Regions from separate parts of the Ligilactobacillus equi DSM 15833 genome, predicted to be linked through region 2. Evidence: predicted binding sites of a transcription regulator. Region 2 holds the regulator's gene; each other region holds the start of a gene.
The links. Region 2 encodes Rex, which represses fermentation and respiration genes when NADH is low (regulators of the CRP and FNR family bind a similar motif). Its sites were predicted from a motif close to TTGTGAANTANTTCACAA; they were not measured.
Positions count from the first base shown of each region.

Region 1: FC36_RS04620 (class II fumarate hydratase) is a predicted target of Rex. The motif match lies at 1,232-1,249, and genes of this name have one in related genera.
Region 3: FC36_RS10280 (NAD(P)-dependent alcohol dehydrogenase) is a predicted target of Rex. The motif match lies at 1,867-1,884, and genes of this name have one in related genera.
Region 4: FC36_RS06120 (formate/nitrite transporter family protein) is a predicted target of Rex. The motif match lies at 1,004-1,021, and genes of this name have one in related genera.

Region 1 covers NZ_AZFH01000037.1:24,567-27,970, forward strand. The annotation lists gene pepT (peptidase T) at 1-863, shown strand, start outside; gene FC36_RS04620 (class II fumarate hydratase) at 1,272-2,651, shown strand; gene FC36_RS04625 (flavocytochrome c) at 2,664-3,404, shown strand, end outside.
Region 2 covers NZ_AZFH01000003.1:16,140-19,543, forward strand. The annotation lists gene FC36_RS00985 (ABC-F family ATP-binding cassette domain-containing protein) at 1-704, opposite strand, end outside; gene FC36_RS00990 (redox-sensing transcriptional repressor Rex) at 900-1,541, shown strand; gene FC36_RS00995 (CPBP family intramembrane glutamic endopeptidase) at 1,574-2,206, opposite strand; gene groES (co-chaperone GroES) at 2,380-2,664, shown strand; gene groL (chaperonin GroEL) at 2,688-3,404, shown strand, end outside.
Region 3 covers NZ_AZFH01000192.1:27,057-30,460, reverse strand. The annotation lists gene tnpA (IS200/IS605 family transposase) at 83-526, shown strand; gene FC36_RS10280 (NAD(P)-dependent alcohol dehydrogenase) at 711-1,832, opposite strand; gene FC36_RS10275 (DNA-3-methyladenine glycosylase I) at 1,942-2,535, opposite strand; gene FC36_RS10270 (MFS transporter) at 2,574-3,404, opposite strand, start outside.
Region 4 covers NZ_AZFH01000069.1:4,884-8,287, forward strand. The annotation lists gene FC36_RS06115 (oxidoreductase) at 1-906, shown strand, start outside; gene FC36_RS06120 (formate/nitrite transporter family protein) at 1,034-1,798, shown strand; gene FC36_RS06125 (folate family ECF transporter S component) at 1,845-2,387, opposite strand; THF riboswitch at 2,455-2,551, opposite strand; gene FC36_RS06130 (metal ABC transporter permease) at 2,630-3,404, opposite strand, start outside.

The DNA.
Region 1 (3,404 bases), on a different contig from region 2:
ACCAAGGCCACACCTTAATTACGACAGATGGGTTGACCTTATTAGGGGCCGATGATAAGGCTGGCGATGCTGAGATTATTACTGCGATGGAATACTTGATTCAACATCCAGAAATTAAACATGGTCCTGTGAAAGTTGCTTTTGGACCGGATGAAGAAATAGGGACTGGGGCGGATAACTTCCATGTCAAAGAATTTGGTGCAGATTTTGCCTACACTGTGGATGCTGGCCCTCTAGGTGAGTTGGAATATGAAACTTTTAACGCGGCCCAATTGGAATTAACCTTCCATGGTAAAAATGTGCACCCCGGTTCAGCTAAGGGCTTGATGATTAATGCCTTACAATTAGCGGTTGATTTCCAAAACCAATTACCAGCTAATGACGTACCTGAAAAAACCGATGGTCGTCAAGGTTTCTATCACTTGCTTAAAATTGAAGGAACTGTTGAGGAAGCTAAAGCGGTTTACATTATTCGCGATCACGATCGCCAAATTTTCGAAGCACGTAAGAAATTAGTTGAAGATATTGTGTCCTTTATGAACGAAAAAGCTGGCCGTGGGGTGGTCTCTTACGAAATGTATGATCAATACTACAACATGCGTGAAATCTTAGAAAAAGACATGTCAGTGGTAGAAGTAGCCAAAAAAGCGATGGAAAACTTAGATATTAAGCCAATTATTGAACCGGTTCGTGGGGGGACTGATGGCTCTAAGATTTCATTCTTAGGTTTACCAACACCTAACTTCTTTGCCGGTGGTGAAAATATGCACGGTCGTTACGAATACGTATCAACTACGGTAATGGCCCAAGCTACAGATACCATTTTAGAAATTATTCGTTTAGTTGCTGCTGAAAAAGCTTAGGTATAAAGTAAAGCTGACATGCTAGAAAAAGAGCCTAGCACGTCGGCTTTTACTGTTTTTGCCAAAATTTGACGGTCAGGGTAAATAAAAGGACGCTAATGGTTAGATGGCAATAAAAGATTTGAAATTTTGTATACTAATGTTATCAGCAACCCCAAGATTTCCCCTTGAAAAAGCTGATTGCTAATTAACATAAATCTAACTTAACCCAATTCCCCTTAAAATGGGTTAGTTACATCTTTATTTGACCCTTGATTTTCCCCTATCGAGGGTCTTTTTGTCGTTGCATATTCATAATGAATATATGGCACAAATAGTGTTAAGTTTGAGGATTTTTGACTATGTTAAAGGTACATGCTATATTGGAATTGTGAAATAAAAAACAAGTAGAAATTGGAGGAATTCAAGATGGTGGAATACCGTGTTGAGTCAGATACCTTAGGTGACGTAAAAATTCCCGCTGATGCTTTATGGGGACCACAAACTGAAAGGAGTCGGCACAATTTTCCAACCGGGAAACTTATGCCCTTGAATTTAATTCGGGCTTTAATTCAATTAAAAAAGGCAGCCGCGCAAGCTAATTTTACTTTGGATAATTTAACTGCTGAAAAGAGTACTTTAATTGTTAAAGCTTGTAATGAATTGTTAAATTTAGGCGATGAAGAATTACAAAAAGCCTTTCCCTTGAAAATTTATCAAACAGGTTCTGGAACCCAGACAAACATGAATACCAACGAAGTTATTGCTCATGTGGCTGCCAAGTTGGATGACAGTGTGGAAATTTTACCAAACGACGATGTTAATCGAGGCCAAAGTTCAAATGACATCTACCCAACAGCCATGAATATTGTGGCAATTGAAGCCGTAAAGAACTTAGAAGAATCGGTGCAAACTCTAATTGCTGCATTGGAAGAAAAGCAAGCAAAGTACTGGTACACTGTGAAAATTGGGCGGACGCACTTACAAGATGCAACCCCATTGACTTTCGGGCAAGAAATTTCTGGCTGGGTTTCTATGTTGGAACATGATTTAGAATACCTCAGGCAATTAGCTCCAACTCTAAATGAATTAGCTATTGGGGGAACTGCAGTGGGAACTGGTTTGAATGCTGTACCTGGTTTTGCCGATATAATTGCAAAGAAGATGTCTGATATCTATCATACGGACTTTACGGCTACTTCTAATAAATTTTATGGATTAGCAGCCCACTCCGGCCTAAATGTTGTGCACGGGGCTTTCAAGTCTTTGGCTAGTGATATGATGAAGATTGCTAATGATATTCGTTTTTTGGCTTCTGGTCCACGAGCTGGGTATGGTGAATTGAAGATTCCTGCTAACGAACCAGGCTCATCTATCATGCCAGGAAAAGTTAACCCAACTCAATGTGAAGCTGTAACTATGGCTGCTGTGCGTGTTATGGGGAATGATGTAGTAGTAACGATGTCTGCTTCACAAGGTAACTTTGAAATGAACGTCTTTAAACCTGTTTTGATTGATGCCTTCCTAGAGTCGGCAGATTTATTAGCTGGTACGATTGATGGTTTTACGGAACACTTAGTTAAAGGCTTAGAAGTCAATGAAAAACGCATGGAAGAATTGGTTGAAAATTCTTTGATGACTGTGACGGCTTTATCACCACATATCGGTTACCACGACAGTGCGGTGATTGCGCAAACCGCCGAAAGAAATGGGGTTACTTTACGGCAAGCCGCCTTGGAATCTGGTAAGGTAACTGCAGAACAATATGACGAATGGGTGAATCCCTTAAAGATGACCAACGTCGATTAGCGAGGTAGGAATATGACTGGAAAATTTGTTTTTATACCTCAAGAATTTACGAGTTTAAAAAATCAATATGATGCCGTGATTATAGGTTCGGGCGCGACAGGTTTAGTAGCGGCTTTACAAGCACGTGAACTAGGCATGCGGGTTGTAGTTTTAGAAAAGCTGGACAAATTAGGTGGGAACACTAATCGGGCTTCGTCAGGGATGAATGCCGCCGAAACTTATGTCCAATCACGTAAGGGGATTGTTGATGAAATGGATAAGTTTTATCAAGAAACTTATCAAGCAGGGGGAAAGATGAATGATCAAAATCTTTTGAGGTACTTCGTTTCTCATGCCGGCTTAGCGGTAGACTGGTTAGCAGCTCACAGTATTTTTTTAAATGACTTAACGGTTACCGGAGCCATGAGTATTAAGCGGACTCACCGACCAACAAGTATGGTTCCGATTGGGGGCTTTTTAATTACAGAACTTTTAAAAGTAGTTCAAAGATATGATATTCCTGTTGTCCATAAAACTTCAGTCACCGAATTGGTACAAGTAGATGGTAAGATTTGTGGAGTTAAGGTCATCAATCAGGCTGGTCAAGAAAAGACGATTGTAGCTAAAGCTGTGCTCTTAGCGACTGGTGGTTTTGGCGCTGGTAAAGAAATCATCGCTAAATATCGGCCTGACCTGTTGGCTTACAAGACTACTAACCATGAAGGAGCCACTGGGGATGGTTTGGTCTTAGCCCAAAAAGTGGGTGCCCAGTTA
Region 2 (3,404 bases):
TCGTAAACTTCGTTGACAATTTTATCTAGGAAGTAACGGTCGTGGGAGACAATTAAAAGGGCACCGGCATAACTTTGGAGGTAACTTTCTAACCAGGTCAAAGTATCAATATCTAAGTGATTGGTTGGTTCGTCCAAAATTAATAAGTCACGCTTTTCTAACAATAACTTAGCCAAGGCGAGGCGGGTTCTTTGCCCTCCGGAAAGGGAAGATATCAAGCGGTCATGGTCGGCTTCTTCAAAGTGGAAACCGTGGAGAACAGACTTAATTTCATTGACATAACCATAACCGTTTTGTTCCTTAAAATCGTGTTGTAATTGGTCATATTGCTTTAAAATCCGCGCGTATTCAGGGCTTTGATGGTCAGCATCAGGATTGGCCATGGCGCTTTCTAATTGGTGGATTTGTTTTTCCATGTCTTGAAGATAGTCAAACACAGCTAACATTTCATCCATAATCGTCCGGTCAGAGGAAATGTCGGCATTTTGCGCTAGGTAACCGATGGTTAAATCTTTTTTTCTGGCGATGTTGCCGGCACTAGGCTCACTTTCACCGATAATCATTTTAATTAGCGTTGATTTTCCGGCGCCGTTTCTTCCGACTAAGGCAATCCGGGAATTATCTTGAATTTCGAGATTAATATTTTCAAACAAGACGTCTGCGCCAAAATGGCGAGCAACTTGTTGCGCTTGCAGTAAAATCATTTTTATATTCCTACACTTTTTGTAAATTTAGTCCTCTTAATTTTAGCATAAACGAGGGATTTTTTAAAAAGTTAAGTTTGTGAAAAATATAGTATTTTGTTCTTATATTGTCCAAAACATTAGATGATTATGCTTTATTTTCAGGACTCAGATGTGGTAGAATAGAAATAAAAACTATGTGAAAGGAAGAATGAAATGGCTACTGAAAATATTCCTAATGCGACAGCCAAGCGGTTACCAATTTACTATCGATACCTCAATATCTTAGCTGATTCCGGTAAGACCCGGATTTCCTCAACTGAATTGGCTGAAGCAGTAAAAGTCGACTCGGCGACAATTCGCCGTGATTTTTCTTACTTTGGTGCTTTAGGTAAGCGTGGTTATGGTTATGATATTGCTTCTTTGGTTGAATTTTTCAAAAAGGTTTTAAACCAAGACCGGCTAACTAATGTAGCTTTGATTGGGGTCGGTAACTTGGGACATGCGCTTTTGAACTTCAACTTCCATGGTGGAAGCAATGTTCGTATTAGTGCAGCTTTCGATATTAATGAAGAGATTGCTGGTACGATTCAAAGTGGGGTACCTATTTATCCGATGTCAGATATGAAAGAGCAACTTAATGCACAGCAGATTGAGATTGCAATTTTGACGGTGCCTGCACCAGTTGCTCAGAAAGTGACTGATGAATTGACGGAAACCGGGATTAAAGGGATTTTGAACTTTACACCCTTACGGATCAATGTGCCGGAACATATGCGGGTACAAAATGTTGATTTAACGAATGAATTACAAACTTTAATTTACTTCTTAGACCGTTTTGGGACTGAGGATGAATAAAAAAGACCAAGAATGAGCCTTCTTGGTCTTTTTTAGTAGTATGCCATAATTAAAATAGCAGCATTCATTAGAATATGACTTAACATGGAGCTAGTGAGTCGGTGAGTTTTGGCATAAACCCCACATAAAAGTAAGCCCATCCCGGCATAAGTTAGGTAGTGTCCGTCGCCATGAGCTAAGGCAAAGAGCAAGCTCGAAAGCAGGGCTGCCCCGAGAGGAGAAATATGTTGACTGAGATTACCAAAGATTACTTTGCGAAAGACAAATTCTTCCAAAATAGGGAGCGCTAAAACAACAGTTAGCGTAAAGTAAGGATATTTGCCGATTATAGTTAACAAGAGGCTGGTATTGGCGGAAGTAAGCTTTTGTCCTAAAAGGAGGTATTCGAGGTTTAAACCCAAAATTTGAACTAAGAATAAGCCTAGAGCTCCACCCAAACTCCAGAGTAAACTTTGAGGACCACTGATATGGGCTTGGTCATAGGGATTATGAAAAGTAAATTTTTTTTGAATCCCAAACATGGCTGCGCAAGCCAGTAAAGCAAGTAAAGTACCCCAAAGGTAAGGTTGTGCCTTTAAGGGCAAAAGATTAAGGCAAAGAGTATTGAGTATTTGGAAGAGGCAATAGGTTATTAAAATGGCGAAACTATTTCGTGAATTAGTCATAAATGGATTCTCTTTCTATTGTTTTCTAGGGCTTAGTATAGCACATTTTAGCACTCGATGAAATAAAGTGCTAAATAAGGCTTGCATTTTTTAAGGAAAGCGTTTATAGTAATACTTGTAATCATTAGCACTCAAGTGCAAAGAGTGCTAAAAAAGATATGGAGGGATTCTACGTGCTAAAACCATTAGGAGATCGTGTCATTTTACAAGTTCAAGAACAAGAAGAACAAAAGGTTGGAGGAATTATTTTAGCCTCTAACGCTAAAGAAAAACCTCAAACGGCCAAAGTGGTGGCAGTAGGTTCAGGTCGCGTCTTGGAAAACGGCCAAACAGTTGCTTTAAGTGTTAAAGAAGGTGACTTAGTCTTATTTGACAAGTATGCTGGTACAGAAGTGAAGTACAATCAAGAAACATACTTAGTGGTACGTGAAAACGACTTAATCGCAATTGTAGATTAATTATTTGATGAGGTGAAATGAAAATGGCAAAAGAAATTAAATTCTCAGAAGATGCAAGAAAAAAGATGCTTCAAGGGGTTGACAAGTTAGCTAACACTGTTAAGTCAACGATTGGACCTAAGGGGCGTAATGTGGTTTTGGAACAAAGTTTTGGGGCACCAACCATTACTAATGATGGTGTAACAATTGCTAAAGCTATTGAATTAGAAGATCACTTTGAAAATATGGGGGCTAAGTTAGTCGCCGAAGTTGCTTCAAAGACCAACGATATTGCAGGGGACGGGACCACTACGGCGACTGTTTTAACCCAAGCTATCGTAAATGAAGGTATGAAGAACGTAACGGCTGGCGCTAACCCTGTGGGCATTCGTTCTGGGATTGAAATGGCTACCAAAGCAGCAGTTGCTAAGTTGCACGAAATGTCACACACAGTTTCATCTAAGAGTGACATCGCTCAAGTTGCGTCAATTTCTTCTGCAAGTCAAGAAGTTGGGGAATTAATTGCTGACGCGATGGAAAAGGTCGGTAACGATGGGGTTATCACCATTGAAGAATCTAAGGGTATTGACACATCATTAGACGTAGTTGAAGGGATGCAGTTTGACCGCGGTTACCTCTCACAATACATGGTAACAGATACTGACAAGATGGAAGCTGACTTGGATAACCCATACATCTTATTAACAGATAAGAAGTTATCTAACATTCAAGAAATTGCTCCATTATTAAATGACATTATC
Region 3 (3,404 bases), on a different contig from region 2:
CTTTCTATGCTTTTATTATATCACAATGAGTGGTATAATAAAAAATAAACATGTATAAATAAAAGGAAAAGAGTTCTATGCAATGACTGATAAAAAAACTAGAATTAAGGATGCAATTTATACTCAAAGATACGTTTATAATCTGCACTTTCATCTTATTTGGTGTACTAAATACAGAAACAAAACTTTTATAACTGATGAATTATCTAATGAAATGAAGGATATCCTTCAACGAGTAGCTGATGATAATGAAATAACCATCGAAAATATGGAAGTTATGCCTGACCATGTACATCTGCTAATTTCTTTTCCACCTAGGAAATCAGCGGTTGATGTTATTAAGGCACTAAAAGGTAGAAGTGCATTTATATTTCTAAAAGCACACCCAGAGATTAAAGAACATCAGTATTGGAGCGGACATTTATGGTCTTCTAGTTATTACTTAGGTTCATTAGGTAATATGAGTAAAGAAACAGTGCAAAAATATATTAATGACCAGAAATATAATGCTATGATGAAAAACTAAAAAAGCCCTCACGGGCTTTTTTAGTTAGGGGCTATCCCTCCATAGGTTAAAACCCATGGATTCCCGCCCCGTGGTCATCGAATATATAATAAAAAATCAATCTAAGAATCCAAATTCGAATTCTTAGATTGATTAAAAATTGTTAAACACAGCGATTCGTAAAGAACCGGAGCGCCCGTTTGTCTTAAGCTTCTGGTTGATAGTCTTTATCGATGATTAAGACAGGCTTAATCGTCTTCCCAGAAACCGAATCTGCATTAGCTTGATTAATATCTTCAAAGTCGTAGAACTTTTCGGTCTTTTCATAGTCAAACCAGCCTAACTTGTTAAATTCGATTAAACGTGGAATATCAACTTGAGGGATGGAGTCACCCATGTTAACTCCGACAACCTTCTTGTCATCCACACAAAGGTCATTCCAAGTAGATAATTCAACCAAATGAGGCGTTACCGCAATGGCAGCACAGGTTCCACCTTGTGCTAAAGCCGCCACAGAATCCTTGATGACCGCCGGAATTCCCGTAGTATCAACGGTCCAATCGACACCGTAACCATTAGTTAATTCCCTAATTTTTTCAACTGCATTTTCTTCCTTACTGTTAATAGCATGCGTTGCCCCTAATTCTTGGGCTAATTTCAAACGTTCAGGCACGATATCAACAGCAATCACCTTGATACAGCCAGAAATCTTACCGGCCATCATGGCAGCTAACCCAACGGCCCCGGTTCCAAAGACAGCAATGGTGTCTCCAGGCTTTGGTTGCAAGGTATTAAAGACGGTCCCAGAACCAGTTACGTAACCACAGCCTAAAGGACCTGCCTTCCGCAAATCGACACTTTCGTCAACCTTAACGGCATTTCTTTGGTCAACCACTGTGGTCGTGGTAAAGGATGATTGATTGAACATGTCAGAAACATGCTTACCATCAATTTGGAAGTGGTCTTCACCATCAGCCCGCGTCCCTGACAAATTGTACTTCGCATAGGAACGACATTGGGTTGGAATTCCCTTTAAACAATTATCACACATTCCGTCTGAGTAGAATGATAAAATGACATGATCACCAGGCTTGAAATTGGTAACTTGAGAGCCAACTTTTTCCACAATTCCGGCACCTTCATGTCCTAAGACCACAGGGTACCCAAGGCTAGCATCACCTTTCCGAATGGCTTCGTCAGAGTGACAGATTCCAGAAGCCACCATATGGATTTGTAAGTCAGTGGGACCAACAGCATGTAATTCTACGTCATCACGAACTTCAAAATCAGCACCGACTTCAGGTACAACGGCTGCTTTAATTTTCATAATAGATTACCTCTTCTTGTTTTAATTTACGCCCTTATTATAAACTTCACAAGCAACCGTTTTCAATGACATTTATTCACATTTTAAGTATCATATCTACACTTTTTGACTAATAGCTGACACTACCATCCCCGAAATCAACTTCTTGACATTTCTTCCAGGAAGGACACGACTCCAGGTGATCATTGACCAAACCACAGGCCTGCATCAAAGAATAACAGGTAGTCGGTCCCACAAATTTAAAGCCTAACTTCTTGAGCTTCTTGGCTAAACGTTGAGCGATGGCATCTTGACTCGGAACTTCTTCACTAAATTGCCAGTGATTTAAGATTTGCTGGTGCCCAACCTCATCCCATAAAAGATCATATAAGCTCACTTGTGAATTAGCTAACTTTTGGAGCACCTGAGCATTGTTAATAGTTGCCTCAATCTTGCCCCGATGGCGAATAATAGTTTCGTTTTGTAAGAGTCGGGTCACGTCATCTGCAGTAAAGCGGGCTACCTTTTGCCACTCAAAATCGCAAAAAGCCGCCTTAAACCCATCGTATCGCTTCAAAATCGTTAGCCAAGATAAACCCGCCTGAAAGCTCTCTAGTACCAACATCTCGTATAATTTATTTTCATCATAAACCGGCTTCCCCCATACCTCGTCATGGTATTTTTCGAGTAAAGGATGGGTCAAAGCCCATGGACACTTATCCATCAAAATCACCCCTCTATTATATAAATACGCAAAAAATTTTATTTTAAGCTTTTTTTCTGCCAATTATTGCCCATCAAAGCCAAAATTAATAAACTTGCCCCGGTAACCATAATCGCTCCTAATCCTTGATGCAAGACCTGACGCAAAATTGGTAAAAGTTCTTGCGGTAAAGTTACGGCCGTTTGCGCATCAGTTAACTTGTTTAACATTTTCAAGTTAATGTGGGCATGTTGACTGACACCTTGGGCTAACTTTTGATTAAGCACAATTCCATAAGTCGCCGACATTAAGGATTGAGCTAAGATTCGCATCAAATAAGAAATTGAAGTTGCTACCCCTAAATCAGGCCCTGCATCTTCTTGGACCTTAACTTGTAAAATTACAAAAACCAAACCAACACCAAAGCCCGCAAAGATCCCGGCACCCATTACCCAAACTAAGGAAGCTTGTAGCGATAAGAAAGTCATTATTAGTAGTGTTAGCAAAATCGTTATCAGTCCCACATTTAAGGTTGTCTTAGCACGAAAATGATCTTGAAAGTAAGTTGCCATTTGGGTTCCGATAATATCAGCCACAGCGTTGGGAATCAGGGTCAAGCCCCCAAATAAGGCACTTAGCCCTAGCAGGCCTTGCGCCCAAACCGAAGCATAAGTGTTATAGGCAATAAAGCCACCCCAAGCTAACCCAAAAATGAGAAAGTCCCGTACTAAAGTCCCATTGTGAAAAATTCGTCTTTGAATCAATGGTGCTTCAACACGACCTTCCCACCACCAGAAAAGCCCCAACAAAAGCAGACCCAAAAACACGAACAGCAAAATCCACTCCACTCTGGTTAGCCCAACTAATTGTAGCCCTACTAAGAACGCGCA
Region 4 (3,404 bases), on a different contig from region 2:
GCGCGTGCTATTGGGGGCGTGGGACTGATTATCCAGGAGGCGACGGCCGTTACTCCGGAAGGTCGCCTCACCAAAAATGACCTCGGTTTATGGAATGATGCTCAAGGTCAAGCCTTGGCTAAGATGGTTTCTGAACTCCACCAGCTCGGTACCAAAGTCGGCGTACAATTGTGCCACGCCGGACGTAAGGCAAAAGATGCCACGCAACCATTAGCCCCAACGGCGTTAGACTATGATGACCAGGGTTCCTTTAAGACGCCCAAGGAAATGACTTTAGCTGATATTGAAGAAGTCAAGGCTGCTTTCGTGGCTGCAGCTAAACGGGCGGAAGCCGCCGGGTACGACATGCTTCAATTGCATGGCGCTCACGGCTACTTAATTAACCAATTTTTGGAACCAATGACCAACCACCGTCAAGATGCTTATGGTGGTTCCTTGGCAGCGCGCTTCCGTTTCTTAAAAGAAGTGGTGGCCGAAGTTAAAGCAGCGGTTTCGTTACCAATTTGGGTGCGCTTATCTGTTTCTTCTTATGCCCAAGAAGGTAATAGTCTGGCTGATTATCAAACAATAGCCCGTTGGTTAGAAGAATTGGGAGTAGCTTGCCTGGATATTTCAACGGGTGGGGTCTTACCTTTGAGTCCAAATTTCCCAATTTATGGTGGTTATCAAGCAAACTTTTCTGCTAAAATTAAAGCGGCAGTTGAGATTCCAGTAACGGCGGTAGGACTAATTAAGAGTCCTGAATTAGCAGAATATCTACTCCAAAACGACCAAGCTGATTTAATTGAAGTAGGGCGAGAATTAATTGCCCAACCAAATTGGCCGGCGCAAGCTGCTAAACAACTTCATGACCATGATTTCTCAGTCTACAATCATTCTTATCAAAGAGGAATTGGTCAACTATAATTAAGAAGTAAACTTGTTCATGTCGGACGAGTTTTTTTTCTGGCAAAAATATAACGAAAATTGAATGGTGAAATCGCCTACAAAAGTGGTAGGATGAATGTGAAACATAACACAAAGGAGTGGTTTGATGTATCAAGAATCAATTCAAGCAGTTAAGGGAGCTGCTAATAAGAAGTTAGCTCTTTTACATAATAATCCACTTGGTTACTTCCTCTTATCTTGCTTGGCTGGTATGTACATTGGTTTTGGGATTTTACTATCCTTTACCGTAAGTGGACAATTACAAGGTATCCCAGCTACCAAATTAATCATGGGACTCTGCTTTGGGGTGGCTTTGAGTTTAGTGATTATTGCTGGCGCAGAGCTCTTTACAGGCAATAACTTTGTCTTAGGGGTTGGCCTTTTCACCAAGCAAAATAAATTCTTGGACGCGTTATATCTGTGGTTTGTATGTTGGTTAGGTAACCTTTGCGGGGCGGTAATTTTGGCCTTGATTTTTAATGCTTGTGGTCTCCAAGTTGAAGGAGTGGCAAAAGCTTTAGCAGCCGCTGCTTTCATGAAAACTCACTTAGGAATTGAAGCCCTATTGGCTCGCGGGGTTTTGTGTAACATTCTTGTTTGCTTGGCCGTTTGGTCTGGCTTCCAAACCAAAAATGATGCAGCTAAACTGATTATGGTTTTCTGGTGTCTGTTAGCTTTCTTCACCACCGGTTTTGAACACAGTGTGGCTAATATGACCGTCATTACGGCAGGTTTATTAGCTCCTATGGGCCAAAACATTACTTTGGGTGGCTTTGCCTACAACCTTTTCTGGGTAAGTTTAGGTAACATGATTGGAGCTATTTTCTTCCTAGCCTTACCATATGTACTTGCTGCCAAGAAGCAAAAATAATTTTAAAAGAACCCGTCACACCAAACTTGGTATGACGGGTTCTATTTTAATAGCCTGATTTTTGTTGTAAGTTTAAGCGACTAACAGCGCGTAAGACCAGGAATAAAATGATGGCTTCAATAGGCCAAGAGATAACTTCCTTGGGTAAACGGACGGTTAGTAACTGTATAAAGGGTGTCGTGTATAAAATGTTAATCCACAAGGTTGTGAAGAACACATTGGTCACGAGAATTTGCACAAATTCATAAGCGAAAAGACGCTTGAGGCTGACTTTTTGCTGGTACAAAATCATACCTGCGATGACACCAGAGACAAAGGCTGAAAAGGTAAAGCCTAGGAAAAAGGTCGAGCCTGAAGAAAAAATGGTGTTAGCGATTAGATCTTTAACCACCATGGCAACTCCGCCCCACCAAGGACCTAGAAAGTAACCAATCATGCCAGTGGCGATAAAGCCGAGGCTGATTTTAAAGACGGTGTCGGACCCTACAGATAGTTTCCCTAATACTACGTTTAAGGCGATTAAGAGTGCAGCCAAGGTTAAGGTCCGAACATTCATTTGTGGCCCTTTAAAAGATAAGAATTTTGTCATTGTAACATCTCCCAAAAAAATTAATTTTTGTGGGGGAGACCAAGCACCAAAAAATTTATGCAATTATGATGGTGAATGCGAAAACCAAACGTCGGTCATGGACCATTCTGCCTATGTTCACATTCCGTTCCATAGGCCCGTTACGCAAGGCTTCCTACCCCTACGGAGAATAATATACCATAGTACATAATTAATTTCTAGCTAAAGTTAGACGCAAAAAAAGCCCCCAGGTGGGGACTGAATTATTTATGTTGATTATTACGGTATTCCTTGAGAATGGCTGAGCCATAAATTAAAGCTTCAATAACCGTGATAAAAAAGGAGACGGGTAAATCAGTTAAATAGCTAAGGTAAAGGCCTAACCAAATTCCAAAAAGTGCAAACCCGGTAGCCAAACTAATCATCTTTCCCATGGTGTGGGTGTAGTATTTGGCGGCGGATGCTGGGATGGTTAGGAGGACAAAAATTAAAAGTGAACCCACAATTTGAGCTGCCACACTGATGGTTAATGCTAGGAGTACTAGGAAGATAATCGAAATTAAACGGTTATAGCGTTGGTTATATTCGCTTCCTTGACCGTCAAAGGAGTTATAAGCTAAAGGTCGAAACATGAGGGAAACAACTAATAATAAAATCACTGAAAGACCCACTAGAGTGTAAAGCGAACTTTCATTAATACCGACAATGCTCCCAAATAAAATACTAGTGGCATAGCTAGATTGTTTATCTGATAAAGATAAAAAGAGAATCCCTAGTCCCAAAAAGAGTCCGGAAAAAACACTGATAGAGGCTTCGCGCCGCCCCACCTTTTCACCGGAAAGACCAATTAAGATGGCACTAGCGGAGGTGAATAGTAACATGCCTGCTAAGGGTGAGATTCCGAGGAAGACTCCAAAAGAGGCTCCAGAGAAACCAATTTCTGAGAGGGTGTGGGTGAAAAATGAGGTTTGACGCGCTACCACGAAGACGCCCATCACCCCACAAATTAGGGCAATAAAGATACCAGCAATAAAGGCA